2 regions of the Streptosporangium sp. OZ121 genome follow, and region 1 is predicted to be linked to the other one. Evidence: riboswitches for the same ligand, from Rfam matches in the RefSeq annotation. Region 1 holds a riboswitch; the other holds the start of a gene.
The links. A riboswitch is a leader RNA that binds a small molecule or an ion and turns the genes downstream of it on or off. The one in region 1 is predicted to bind cobalamin.
Positions count from the first base shown of each region.

Region 2: another riboswitch for cobalamin. It lies ahead of ACTOQ1_RS41145 (hypothetical protein); the one in region 1 lies ahead of ACTOQ1_RS00355 (ribonucleoside-diphosphate reductase subunit alpha).

Region 1 covers NZ_JBPXMC010000001.1:79,091-86,170, forward strand. The annotation lists gene ACTOQ1_RS00340 (DUF5685 family protein) at 1-755, shown strand, start outside; gene ACTOQ1_RS00345 (mechanosensitive ion channel family protein) at 907-2,055, opposite strand; gene ACTOQ1_RS00350 (ribonucleotide-diphosphate reductase subunit beta) at 2,117-3,112, opposite strand; gene ACTOQ1_RS00355 (ribonucleoside-diphosphate reductase subunit alpha) at 3,169-5,391, opposite strand; cobalamin riboswitch at 5,508-5,708, opposite strand; gene ACTOQ1_RS00360 (tripartite tricarboxylate transporter substrate-binding protein) at 5,713-6,732, opposite strand; gene glmS (glutamine--fructose-6-phosphate transaminase (isomerizing)) at 6,988-7,080, opposite strand, start outside.
Region 2 covers NZ_JBPXMC010000048.1:8,417-15,496, reverse strand. The annotation lists gene ACTOQ1_RS41160 (hypothetical protein) at 1-251, shown strand, start outside; gene ACTOQ1_RS41155 (hypothetical protein) at 254-463, shown strand; gene ACTOQ1_RS41150 (hypothetical protein) at 1,354-1,929, shown strand; gene ACTOQ1_RS41145 (hypothetical protein) at 2,420-2,770, opposite strand; cobalamin riboswitch at 2,881-3,093, opposite strand; gene cutA (divalent-cation tolerance protein CutA) at 3,403-3,720, shown strand; gene ACTOQ1_RS41135 (hypothetical protein) at 3,659-4,828, opposite strand; gene ACTOQ1_RS41130 (hypothetical protein) at 5,194-5,571, shown strand; gene ACTOQ1_RS41125 (hypothetical protein) at 5,574-5,783, shown strand; gene ACTOQ1_RS41120 (SMI1/KNR4 family protein) at 6,224-6,784, shown strand.

The DNA of each region.
Region 1 (7,080 bases):
AGATCGAGCTGGAGAGCGGCTCGGGAGTGACGCTGCTGGAGCTGACCGCTCCCACCGAGGAGGCCGTCGCCGCCGCGTTCGCCTACACCGCGACGCTCGCGGGCACCCCGGGCAACGCGGCGGCGCTGGCCGAGGCGGGCCGGTTCTTCGGCCGGATCGCCCACCTGCTGGACGCCGTGGAGGACCGGGCGGAGGACGCCGCCCGGGGGGCGTTCAACCCGCTGACCGCCACCGGCACCTCCGTACGGGAGGCACGGCGGCTGTGCGACGACGCCGCGCACGGCCTGGAGCTGGCGCTGCTGGAGCTGGAGCTGGCCGACCGGCACCTGGTGGACGTGCTGCTGGGCACCGAGGTGCGGCGGGCGGTGGACCGGACGTTCCGCCACGCCTCCGGTCCGGATCACGGTCCCGCCGGCGAGGCGTGCGCGCAGCCGCACGGGGAGCACGGCCGCCCCTCCGCGGGGCACGACCACGCCCCCGGGGAGCACGACCGCGAGACGCCGTCCCGCCCCGGGGAGTCGGGGCACTCCTACGAGCGGCCCGGATTCGTCCGCAAGTCCGCCGCCGGGGTGGGGACCTTGCTGACCTGCGGACTCTGGCGGCCCCGGTGGAGCTCCCGCAGGCGGAACGCCTGGGACGACCGCTGCTACCTGACACGGTGCGACGGATGCGGCTGCGACGGGTGTGACGGCTGCTGCGACTGCTGCAAGTGCTGCACCAAGTGCGACGGGTGCTGCTGCGACTGCAACGCCTGAGGCTCCGGGGAGCGGCCCGCCGAGCGTCGCGGACCGCTCCCGGGCACGCCTCACGAACCGGACAGGTCTCATGCGCCGGACAGATCCCACGAACCGGGCGCGCCCGGCGGACCGAACGGACCTCGCGAACCGGACGGGCGGGCCCGTCGCCTCAGACCGGATCCCGCCGGTCGCCGTCCCGATCGCGAGAACCGTCCTCACGGGAGTCGCCCCCCAGGCCCCGTGACATCAGGTCCGCGCCCATCAGCCCGGTGAGCGTCCCGGGAACGGTCGCGGACGGGGGCGGAGTCTCGACCCGGAAGCGGGGCAGCGCCTCGGGGTACCTCTCGCGGACGAAGGTCACCATGTGCTCGCGCATGTCGCACTTGAGATCCCAGGCGCTGGCGGAGTCGGCGGCGCTCATCAGGGCGCGCAGCTCCAGCAGCCCGTTGGGAAGGGTATCGGTGACCTGGAGGGTCCAGTCCTTCTGGTCCCAGAGCGGGTGCTCGCGCAGGGCCCGGTAGAGCTCGGTGCGCAGCTCCTCCACCGGCACCGACCAGTCGACCCGGAACATCACGTGGCCGATCACCCGGCTGCTGTGCCGGGTCCAGTTCTCGAACGGGTTGGCCGTGAAGTAGGAGACCGGCAGGACGAGCCGCCGCTCGTCCCACAGCCGCAGCACCACGTAGGTCAGGCTGAGCTCCTCGATCCGGCCCCACTCCCCCTTCACCACGACGACGTCGTCCAGCCGGAGCGCGTCGCTGAAGGCCAGCTGGAGCCCGGCGAGCATGTTGCCCAGGGTCGACTGGGCGGCGATACCGACGACGACACCGGCGATCCCGGCCGAGGCCAGCAGCCCGGCCCCGAGCGCCCGCACCTGCGGGAAGGTGAAGAGCATCGCGCCCAGCGCGACCACGATGATCACCGCCGAGGCGACCCGGCGGACCAGGGTGATCTGGGTGCGGATGCGGCGGGCCCGGCGGTTGGCCTCGCCCTCGACGGTGATCAGGCGTTCCAGCACCACGTCGGTGACCGCGTAGGCGGCCTGGATGACCAGCCAGGTGGCGCACCCGATCATCGCCAGGCTGAGACCGCGATCGATCACCTGGCCGACCGAGGCCGTCGCCATATCCGGTTCGTAGATGGTGCGGGCCGTCGCCACGGCGGCCGTGGCGAACCCCGGCCAGGTGCAGCGGCGCACGAGCGGACCGGCGAGAGTCCATTTCTCACCGATCAGCCGCGAGCGCAGCACCCGCCGCACCACCTCCACCGCCACGACGGCGGCCGCCACGGAGACAATCATCATGATCCAGCCGGACACTTGAGGCGTCCTCCTCGACGTCTTTCATCCTCGTCGTGCTCTTCCCTGGATCACCAGCTAATCAGAAGGATTCGTCGAATGTGACATTCCCTTCGACGGCTATCTGGTAGGCCGAAACCCGCCGTTCGAAGAAGTTGGCCAGCTCCTGCACGTCCTGCAACTCCATGAACGCGAACGGGTTGGCCGTGCCGTACCTGGCGGGCATCCTCAGCCTGACCAGACGCTGGTCGGCCACGTACTCCAGGTACCGGCGCATCTGGTCCACGCTCATCCCGAGCAGGCCGTCGCCGCACAGGTCGGCCGCGAAGGCCAGCTCGGCGGCCACCGCCTCCTCGATCATCCGGGTGACCTGCTCGGCGAGCTTGTCGTCGAACAGGTCCGGTTCCTCGGCCCGTACGGTCTCCACGACGCCGAACGCGAACTCCATGTGCATGGACTCGTCGCGGAACACCCAGTTCGTCCCGGTGGCCAGGCCGCTGAGCAGGCCCCTGGAGCGGAACCAGTAGACGTAGGCGAAGGCCCCGTAGAAGAACAGCCCCTCGATGCACGCCGCGAAGCAGATCAGGTTGAGCAGGAACGCCCGCCGGTCCTCCCGCGTCTCCAGCCGGGTCAGCCCGCCGAGCGAGTCGATCCAGCGGAAGCAGAACTCCGCCTTGTCCCGGATCGAGGGGATGTGCTCGACAGCGGCGAAGGCCTTGACCCGCTCGTCCGGATCGGGCAGGTAGGTGTCCAGCAGGGTCAAGTAGAACTGGACGTGCACCGCCTCCTCGAACAGCTGCCTGCTGAGATACAGGCGCGCCTCGGGGGCGTTGAGGTGCTGGTAGAGGTTGAGGACGAGGTTGTTGGCCACGATCGAGTCACCGGTGGCGAAGAACGCCACGAGGCGGTTGATCAGGTGGCGCTCCTCGGGCGTCATCCTCGCCAGGTCGGCCAGGTCGGAGGTGAGGTCCACCTCCTCGACGGTCCAGGTGTTGCGGATCGCGGCCCGGTAGCGCTCGTAGAACTCGGGGTAGCGCATCGGCCGCAGGGTGAGATCCATGCCGGGGTCGAGCAACATCGGGTGAATGCCTTTCTGGGAGCTTTCGGGAGACCCTTTTCGAGGAACCGGGGCGGCTACTGGCAGGCGTCGCAGTACTCGGGGTTCTCCAGGGAGCAGGCGATCGCCTCGGGGTCGGGGACGGCCCGCGCGACCGGCGCCGCCACGGTGGCCTGCGCGATCCGGGTGGCCGGGCGCGAGCGCAGGTAGTAGGTGGTCTTGAGGCCCGACTTCCACGCGTAGGCGTACATCGAGGAGAGCTTGCCGATGGTCGGCGTGGCCATGAAGAGGTTCAGCGACTGCGACTGGTCGATGTACGGGGTGCGCGCGGCGGCCAGGTCGATCAGCGCCTTCTGCGGCAGCTCCCAGGCGGTCCGGTAGAGCGCCTTCAGGTCGGCGGGGATCTCCGGGATGTCCTGGACGGAGCCGTCGGCGCGCTTGATCGCGTCGCGGATCAGCGGGGTCCACAGGCCGCGGGCCTGGAGATCGCGGACGAGATAGCGGTTGACCTGGAGGAACTCCCCCGAGAGGGTCTCGCGCTTGAAGACGTTGGAGACCTGCGGCTCGATGCACTCGTAGCAGCCCGCGATGGAGGCGATCGTGGCCGTCGGCGCGATCGCGATCATCAGCGAGTTGCGCAGGCCGGTCCCGGCGATCCGCTCCCTGAGCTCGGCCCACTCCGCCGACCCCGCCGCCCCGTAGTGGTCGGGATGGAGCACCCCCGCGGCGGCCCTGGTCTCCTCGTACGACGGGTGGCGGCCCCGCTCCACGGCCAGGTCGGAGGAGGTCCGGTAGGCGGCGAGCGCGATCTCCTCGGAGATCCTGGTGGACAGCTCCAGGGCGCGCGGCGAGTCGAACGGCAGCCGCAGCGTGAACAGCACGTCGGCCAGGCCCATCACGCCGAGCCCGATCGGGCGCCACTTCCGGTTGGCCGCCTCCGCCTCGGGGGTCGGGTAGAAGCCCAGGTCGATGGTGCGGTCGAGGAACCGCACGGCGGTACGGACGGTCGCGCGCAGCCGCGCCCAGTCGACGGCCTCCCCGGCGTCCGCCGACAGGTGGGCGGCGAGGTTGATCGAGCCGAGGTTGCAGACGGCGGTCTCCGCGTCGCCGGTGACCTCGAGGATCTCGGTGCAGAGGTTCGACAGGTGGATGACGTTCTGGGGCCTGGCCGTCTGGTTGGAGGTCCGGTTGGCCGCGTCCTTGAAGGTCATCCAGCCGTTGCCGGTCTGGGCGAGCGTGCGCATCATCCGCCCGTACAGGGTGCGGGCGGGGATCTGCCGGGTGAAGCGGCCCTCGGCCTCGGCGGCCCGGTAGGCGTCGTCGAACGCGGCGCCGTACAGGTCGGTGAGGTGCGGGACCTCCTTGGGGTCGAACAGCGACCAGACGCCGTCGGCCTCGACCCGGCGCATGAACTCGTCGGGGATCCAGTTGGCCAGGTTCAGGTTGTGCGTGCGGCGGGCCTCCTCGCCGGTGTTGTCGCGCAGTTCCAGGAACTCCTCGACGTCGGCGTGCCAGGGCTCCAGGTAGACGCAGGCCGCGCCCTTGCGCCGTCCGCCCTGGTTGACCGCGGCCACGCTGGAGTCGAGCGTGCGCAGCCAGGGCACGATGCCGTTGGAGTGGCCGTTGGTGCCGCGGATCAGCGAGCCCCGCGAGCGGACCCTGGTCCAGGCGATCCCGATGCCCCCCGCGTACTTCGACAGCCGCGCGACCTGCCCGTAGCGCTCGTAGATGGACTCCAGCTCGTCGCGGGGCGAGTCGAGCAGGAAGCACGAGGAGAGCTGGGGCCTGCGGGAGCCGGAGTTGAACAGCGTGGGCGAGCTGGGCAGGTAGGACAGGGTGGCCATGAGCGCGTACAGCTCGGCGGCCTCCTCGACGGTCTCGGACAGGCCGCAGGCCACCCGGAGGAAGAAGTGCTGCGGGCGCTCCAGGACCTTGCGGGTCCTCGGGTGGCGCAGCAGGTAGCGGTCGTAGACGGTGCGCAGCCCGAAGTACTCGAACCTGGCGTCGGCCTCCGGATCGGCCAGCGCGTCCAGGACCCCGGCGTGGGCGGCCACGAACTCCGCGAGCCCGTCCTGGATCAACCCCGCCTCGTGGGTCGCGGCGATGGACTCGGAGAAGTCGCGGACGCCGTGCTCGGCGGCCTCGTCGGCGATCAGCTCGGCCAGCATCGCGGCGGCGACCCTGGAGTTCTCGGGGTCGGTGATCACCCGGGCGGCCGCCTCGTCGATGGCCAGCCTGCGGTCGTCCGCCGCGGTCCCCGCCGTGGTCCCCGCCGCGGTCTCCGCCAATGCCTGTGTCACGTAGTGCCCCTCGCTCGATCGGACTTCCCCGTACGGCTCCGCCGGATGGGCACGCGTCCGCGAGCGATCCCGGGCACGCCGGATCGCCTCGTTCCGCGGGCCCTCCCACGAGGCCCTGGACATTCACGTCACCGGCAGGTCTTCGGACTCACGGGCGCATCGCACACACCTACCGGCCGTCGCTTCCCAGGCATGGCTCACCCAGTGCTCGATAACGGCTTTCGTTCCCGTTCACCGCTGCGGGGCAGTCCCGGAATCTCACCGGGTTCCCTCTTGCCTCGCCCCTCGCGGGGCGAACCAGCAACGAGCAGGATCCTACATCTAGGGGCGTCGGACGCAACTACCCCAACAGGTTGTGTCGGAGGACTTCAGCAGTCCGAGCTCGTGGAGCACGCCGCGAGTACGGCCCGTCTCGGTGGAGAGCCACTGGCGGAACTCGTCACCGCTGAGGTAGACCCGGCTCCAGCCGTGGGACGCGCACAGGGCACGCCAGCGCGGCGCGGCGTCGATCCTGTCACACAAGGCGATCGCGGCGTCCCGGTCCCCCTCGCTCATGCCCTTGGGGCCCAGCAGGCCGCACCAGTCGCTGTACTCCAGGCGGACGTCGACCTCCATGAGCGTCGGCGCGTCGATCCCGTCGATCCGGCCGCCGGAGGAGACCACCAGGGGCCGCAGGCGGCCCGCGGCGATCTCGGGCCGCAGGGCGCGCGCCGATCCCAGCAGGGCCGCCACCCGGCCGACGTGGAGCGCCTCGGCGGCGTCCTCGGGGGCGAGGTATCCGGCGTACTCCAGCAGCCGGGTGTCCACCCCCAGACACTTGCCGATCATGCCGTAGAGCACGTGGTCGGAGCCGCCCTCCGACCGGCCGCCGACCGTCAGCCCCGCCGGATCGTGCCGCAGCCGCGCGACGAAGTCCTCGAAGGTGCGCAGGCGGGAGCCGGAGGAGACCACCAGGACCGCCCAGTCGCCGACCAGGCGGGCGATGGGGGTGGCGGCGTTCACCACGGCCGTGGTGTTGGCGATCTCCGCGGCGGCCACCATCGGCATCGCGGTGACGAGCAGCCTGCCCTCGCGCGCGAAGGGTCCGCGGAAGGCGCCGAACGCGTCGCGCGGGGCGGAGCCCAGTGCCCCCGCCCGCTCGACGGCCATGGCGGTGCGCGCCAGTCCCGACTGGACCAGGACGGTCGCCAGCCTGCCCGCGATCCTGTCCCAGCCGTGGCCGTCGGCGGTCGGCTCGAGAAGGAACAGGCGCTTCACCTCCGGATCGGCGCCGCCGTCCACGCCGCACCCCGCGGCGACCACGGCCCCCGCCGCCAGTGCGAAAAACCCCCTACGGCGCATAAGCGCCCCTTCCCCCAAGAACCCCCTATACCATAGGTTACTTTCCACTCACTTTCTGTGATGAAGTGGGGTATGCCGGAACTTCCGGTGATCCACCTTCGGGCACGGATCACCGGAAAAGACACCATAAATCCGGATATCGGAGACGACCGTCTCGCGGGGGTTCGGCAAAGCGCGTCCCCGTCCCCGGCAGGCCGGGGACGGGGACGCGAAGGCAGAGGGCCAGAGAGAGCGGGGACCGAAGGGGCCGGGGTCTCACTCCACCGTGACGCTCTTGGCCAGGTTCCTGGGCTTGTCGACGTCCCTGCCCAGCGCCACGGCGGCGTGGTAGGCGAAGAGCTGGAGCGG
Region 2 (7,080 bases), on a different contig from region 1:
TCGGGCTCTACGGCAACCATGTAGACCTTCCCACCTGGCCGAACCGACCTGACTCCCGGACATGGATGAAACGGCACCCGCCCGAACTCGCGGTGATCGGCCCCCAAGGCTGGCGCGATATCACGGTGACCGTAGGACCGCGCTCGGGCTGCTACCTGGTGTCCATCCGCAACGGTCCCGACCTTCAGGCTGTCGGGCAGGAACAGCCGGAAAAGGTGGTCGACCTGATCCTGGCCGCTCGGGGGACGTGAGCGTGTACGGCTGGGTCATCCTGGGCGATGCGGCTACGAAGCGCGTCAACGGCCAAGAGGTCATCATCACTGCCGGTAGGTCGGGCAACCTCGGGGCGGCCATCAGGGCTTGGGAGGACAACGAACGTCACCGGATGGCGCACGAACTGGGAAACCTAGGCCGTCTGGTCAACGACGCGTTGGACCGGCTACGACAGGCCAGGGATACCTGAAGGAGGCGGCCGGAGTAGGTCACTCTCACTGTTGGTAGCCATGTCATCCGGTGGCAACCCGACCCGAAGCACAGGGCCGCCAGGCCCGAGCATCGGAAGCGGGGCGGCAGAGATGTTACTCCCACATTCGGGCGTTCCTGATGAACACGAGCGGAGCGGCCGGCGCAATCCGAAGGACCCCGGAGGGGCCGCGTAGCGGTTGGGCCGGTGGTCGGAGCGGGCGGCAGTGCGTCCACGGTCGGCGCGGCGTTCGGTACGGCGGGCGGGCTGGTGCGGCGGGCGGCGGGGTCCGGCCGTCCGCGCCGGGCGGGCGCGGGACGGGACCGGCCTCCAGGCCGCATGCCCGGTCCCGATGTCCGGGCGGCGCGGGCGGGCGTGCCGCGCCGGACTGCGGCGAGGAGCGCTGACGCCCTAATGATGCAGGTGAACCTGCGGCCTCCTCATCAGCCTCATAGCAGCACGACCGTCCGCTTTTCAGGCGGAGCAATCACCTAGCTCGGATGATAAACGCCGTGGTCACGTGCATATACGTGGCGGCACGGATGTGTTGACCTGTGAGGACGTTGCTGTCAGCACTGCTGTCACCTCATCCGTGGTTACTTGGCGCCGAAACCTAACGGAGGAGGGCTTCGGCGTCGATCGCCTTAGCCACGAATGACCGGAACCAAAGTAGGCGGTCGTCATGGCCTAGAAAGACCAGTTCAGCATGAACCGTTGCAGATCCTGTAACGCCGAGCACCATCCACAACGATCACACACTAGAGCAATGTTGACTTTTCGCTGACGTTGGGTGCCCATTGGAGCCCATGACAACGAGGAGCTGCCTGCCAGATGGCGCTCGCACGTATGGCGACTCACCCCGCCTAGGTTGAATCCGTGAGGTATCGAAAATGAATGACTTTACCTTCTTTCTGCTCGGCGCCCTTGTGTCGATACCAATATCCATACTTTCTCCTTTTATCACAGTCAAGATTCAGCGGTGGCGCGCAAGGCGCAGCTCCATCCAGTCGAACATCAGGCGCGGGATTCTTGAGAAGGACCTCAAGGAAGCGGAGGAGTACAAAAAAGACCCACTCAAATTCATCGCCTTTATCGGCTATCGCATCTTAGTATTAAATGCGATATGGCTACTTATCGGCATTCCTGGCTTTATATTATCCTTTATTATTAACGCCATGCTAGGCATTAATACGATAACGACCATTGGCCTAATAACCGACCCATGGGTAAATGCACTAAACCTGCTTGATGCTGTTATGTATATACCACTAGCAACCCTCCTATTTCGATACAGCTACCAAACGGTTCGCGTTGCTCGACGCGTAATGGATATTGAAAAGTTCAGGACTCAGATAAATGCCGAAGTTGCCACCCTCAAAAGCGCATACCCTGATGTAACGTTGGAAGCATCACAGGTGTCGGCTTCGGAGACCCCGCCAACAGAGCCTCAAAAACCAGCCTCCTGAGATCTTTCTATCTGCCTCCTTCATATAAAAGCAGAAAGTTTAGGACCAGAGATCAAATCTGGAGCTCCCCATTGGAATAACAACCTTTCCCCTAGCTCTTTGGTTTGCAGGGTTCGTCGCGCTCACCCCAGAGCTGAGTCCCCGCTAGAGGCATGTACTGATAAAAAGCGTAAACCATGGTGGATCCCGGATAGCCGCCCGTCTAGAATAATTATCTGGTCAGGCTTAGTGCAGGTAAAAGCCTGCGTGAGATCAACCTAAAAGCCGCAGCTCGCACAGAGAGGACTGCGTAGGTGCGGCGGCGTTTACGCCGACGCCTTGACCAAGTAATGAAAATCCTCGCGGGTCGACCCGCTAACGCGATCTCGATCATGTAGCTCAAGGACCTATCTGGCCCGTTGCCCAGACGTTCTGGCAGCTCAGAGCATCGATCGCTCAATGAGCCGCTACGCCGACCGCTCCCCCGCAAATAGTTGCCTTTGCGGTTGAACTAGTGGTAGTTGGTGTCGAACCACTTGGTCATCTCCAGCGGCGCCACCCCCTCGGCACCCCGGGCCATCGCGAAGTACGGATCCGCGACCCCGGAGAACCGCTCGGGCACCGCGCCCACCAGCGCGATCGCGTCCAGCACGTGGTCATACAGGGAGAAGGTGTTGGACGGCACCGCATCCAGCCCCGCCCCCGACAGCTCCCGCCACACCCGCTCGCGCAACCCGGCGGCCGTCTCCTGCAACCCGGCGGCATCTGTGCGCCCGGCCCAGTAATCCTCCGTCGCCCGCTTCAACTCGCGACGGCCCCCGATACGGGGGTAACCCAAAACGGTCGTGGTGACCTGACTCATGGCGTCCTTCCCTCGGCTCATGCCATGCCGACCCACGGCCACGCGCAGGACCCATCCGGGAAAGACGCATCCCAGGCCCTCCCACGAGGCCACGGATCACCGCACACCGGACGGCGCACGGGCGACTGGCAGGTCTTCGGACTCGCGGGCACCACACACAATTCCTACTGACCGTCGCTTCCCAGACGCACAAGCGTCCAGTGCCGATGACGGCGTTCGTTCCCACTCACCGCTGCGGGGCAGTCCCGGAATCACACCGGGTTCCCTCTTACGACTCCCGACACCAACACGACACCGGAAGAACCAACCGCACCACGAGCATAACCCGCCCCTGTCTCCAGACCGAGCCGGCCAGCGGCAGGCCAGCAGTAGAGGTAGCCTTCTGGGTCTGCCCGATCCTGCCGAAGACCGGCATCACCCCGTCTGAGAGGTGCTATCCGGAAGCGGCCACCGGCACGGCGAACCCTTCTGGGCTCAACTGACTTCGGCAACGCATCGCCACTGCCCGCGAGATCACCAAAGAACAAACTCATCCTGAAATGGGGTGACTTCATGGGGATGTGTTTCAGTCGTCCTGAAGCCCCCTTCACTCTTCTGTACCGGATCTGGGGAAGTGATCTAGGCTTGGCCGCATGACTGACTACCTTCAGGTTTCGACCACAGTGGACAGCCGTGATGCGGCGATGAATCTCCTCAGATCTGCCGTCCGCGCGAAATTGGCGGCATCGGGCCAAGTCTTCGGGCCTGCGCAATCTGTTTTCTGGCATGAGGGAAAAATGGGAGAAGGGGAAGAGTGGCAGATCTTCCTGAGGACGACTGCGGAGCGCTACCCGGACTTGGAGGCGCATTTGCTATCCGAGCACCCGTGGAACAACCCTGAAGTGACCTTCACATCGATTGACGGTGGGTCGGCTCCGTACTTGGAATGGCTGAGCAAGACGACGGCGTAGCCATGCGGTCGAAAAGTTCGGCGACGGATGGCAGCGATCTGTGATCCTCAAGTCGCTCAAGAACGGCACTGACGCGCTGGCGTGGACGAATTGACGCGACATCCATGGAGAGGCTCAGCGACTGACTCAGGGCGGCGGATGCGCGTTCGATCTCCCCGGCGTCTAGATACGCTTCCGAAAGCCAAGTCGTATAGAGAGACTTGTCTCGGGCGCGGGTGTCCTCGTACTTCGAGAGGGCATCCTCAAGAACGGCAATAGCCTTAACGGGCTGATTCAGCGCGACCCAGCACCGTCCCGTCATGATCTGAAGTTCGAGCCGGTCAACCCAGAGTGCCCAATCTGGATTCGGCTCACCACTGCTCTCTTCAAGGGCCCTACCGGCCTCTTCAAGGGCTCTTTCGACCTCAACCTGGTATCTCTGCCCTTCAGACGCGTAAGCCCATGCCGCCCGCTCCAGCAGGAGTGCCCTGACCGCAGGGGGAGTCCCTCGCTCCGCTACCCGGCACGAAGCATCCGCTTCCTGAATCCCCGGAGAGCCGTAGCTCACTTTCTGATAGGCCAGGAACGCCAGCGAGTTGGCAAGAAGGGCGGTGTCCCCGGCATCAGTGGCGGCCGACAGGCTTTTCTTGAAAAGCTGCCTCGCTTTCTTGGCCCATCCCGCGTCGAAGGCAGCCCATCCCGCCTGTTGTGCTTGCTCGCTGACCACGCTTAGAAGCGCTCTTCCCGTCTTCTGTGTATAACTGGCCTCGTTGACGAGTGTGCTCGTTCTCTCAAGCTCGGCAGCATAGAGAGGATAGGTTTCGGCGCCACCTAGATAGTCGTCGATTCGACGTAGCCGCGCAATGCGCTTGCGAAGCGAAACGACAAGCTCATCATTGACGCGTCGCCCCTGAGGAAGACTCTCAAACGGTACGGGAATAGCGGCAATGCTTACAGTCGCCACGGACGCACCGAGAAATTCTCTGCGTAGCACATCATCCTCCGACTCGGTGCGTGACGTGCTTTCCACGCTGAACAGTTCATTCTCGTCCAGGTCGAAAGCTCGGCAGTAAAGCAGCCGGTATGGATCCCTCGGCTTATGCCTACCCGCTTCCCAGTCTTTGATCATGCGGGTGACGGAATCCCGTCCCGGCATACGGCTACGCGTGCGTTCGTCGGCCAGATCGGTCAACGCTCGGGCCATTTCCCGCTGAGTCCACAGCCGGTTACGCCGTTCGGCGCGTAGCCGTCGCGCCCAAGCTGGAACGTCGCGCATCGCGTTACCTCTGGAGATAGGGGTCTGCGTCTCTCCCTCAGTCTCCCCTATTCCCCTTCCGCTGAGCCTCTTACTCCTCTTCTCTCCCCTGGTCTCCCCTGTCCCGCCCTATCTCCGCGTGCTGGTGGGGCGCTGTCATGGGAGGACCGTGAAAAAGCGGAACCCGCAGGCGCGGTCACGCCGTACGGGTTCCTTGATCGCACAGAGAGGTGCGACCCATGGACAACTGTAGAGCCGTCCCGCCTGTCGTTGACGAGGCGACGGTGGAGAGCCACGACAGGGCTCTGGCCGTCGTGCAACGACTTCTCATCGAGCGGGGAATCCGTGCTCACCGTCATCACACGATCAGCCTGGGGCTGTTCGCCAACAGCGCGGTGGCCTGGCCCGACCAGCCTCCGCTCCGATCGTGGATGGAGCGACACCCGCCGGAGCTGACCGTGAAAGGTCCGCAGGGTTGGTGCGAAGCCACGGTGACCATGGGTCCGCGCTCGGGCTGCTACCTGGTGTCCATCCGCAACGGTGCCGACCTTCAGACAGTCAGGCAGGAACATCCGGAAAAGGTGGTCGACCTGATCCTGGCCGCTCGGGGGACGTGACCGTGTACGGCTGGGTCATCCTGGGCGATGCGGCCACGAAGCGAGTCAACGGCCAAGAGATCATCATCACTGCCCATAGGTTCGGCACCCTTGATGCGGCCATCAGGGCTTGGGAGGACAACGAACGTCACCGGATGGCGCACGAACTGGGAAACCTCGGTCACCTGGTCAACGACACGTTGGACCGGCTACGGCAGGCCAGGGACATCTGACGGCGGCGGGGATAGGTCCCTCTTGCTGTTGGTCACCATGTCATTCGGTGGCAACCCGACCCGAAGCACAGGGCCGCCAGGCCCGCGCATCGGAAGCGGGACGGCAGAGGTGTTACTCCCCCATTCGAGCGTTCCTGATGAACACGAGCGGAGCGGCCGGCGCAATCCGAAGGACCCCGTAGGGGCCGCGTAGCGGTTGGGCCGGTGGTCGAAGCGGGCGGCAGTGCGTTCACGGTCGGCGCGGTGTTCGGTACGGCGGGCGGGCTGGTGCGGCGGGCGGCGGGGCCCGGCCGTCCGCGCCGGGCGGGCGCGGGACGGGACCGGCCTCCAGGCTGCATGCCCGGTCCCGATGTCCGTGCGGCGCGGGCGGGCGCGCCGCGCCGGACAGCGACGCGGAGCGCTGACGCCCTGAGGATGCAGAACGGGATATCTTTTTCACAATGAGTGCCCAGTACGCATGGTCTGAACGCTTTCCTGCAAAGCATCTAGTGACTGAGGGTTCTGATCACCCGGCCGTCAGTCCACTCGGCGATCTGTGCCCTCCGGCTACCGAAGCAGAGGTCCGCGAGCTTGAAGAGCGGCTGGGTGTGGAGCTGCCGCAGAGTTACCGGCAGTTTCTCCTGTTCGCCAACGGGTGGGGCAGCGACGATGACTGCTGCCTGTTGCGTATCGAAGAAGTCGGCTGGCTCCGTGACGTCGACCCCTCGGTCGCCGAGAGCTGGTCAGAACCCAAGCCCGAGAACTCATGGAGCGTGCCCGACGAGCTCTACTTCGTCTATGGACACGAGCAAGTCTCCGGCGACACGAGAGGGGAGTATGTATCCGACACCCTTCTGGCCGGGTATTGGGACGATGGAGTCGTTCTCCTCAACCCCCACGTCCAAACTCCTGAAGGTGAATGGGAAGCCTGGTATCTCGCGCCATGGCTGGCTGGCGCCAACCGTTACAAGTCCTTCTGGGACCTCGCAATGGACGAGCTGAGAATGCGATACCCGAGTTGATGTCCCTTTCGTCGTTGAGCTTCACCGTCTCGGGTCCTTCGTAGCGGTGGTCATGCGCGTGGGCGGCGCTGGCCGCGACCGGCCGGAGAGCCGCAGCGCGGCCAGCGACCGCCCGACGCGCGCAGGCCGCCGCAGGCGGACTGCCTTGACCAAGTAATGAAAATCCTCGCGGGTCGACCCGCTAACGCGATCTCGATCATGTAGCTCAAGGACCTATCTGGCCCGTTGCCCAGACGTTCTGGCAGCTCAGAGCATCGATCGCTCAATGAGCCGCTACGCCGACCGCTCCCCCGCAA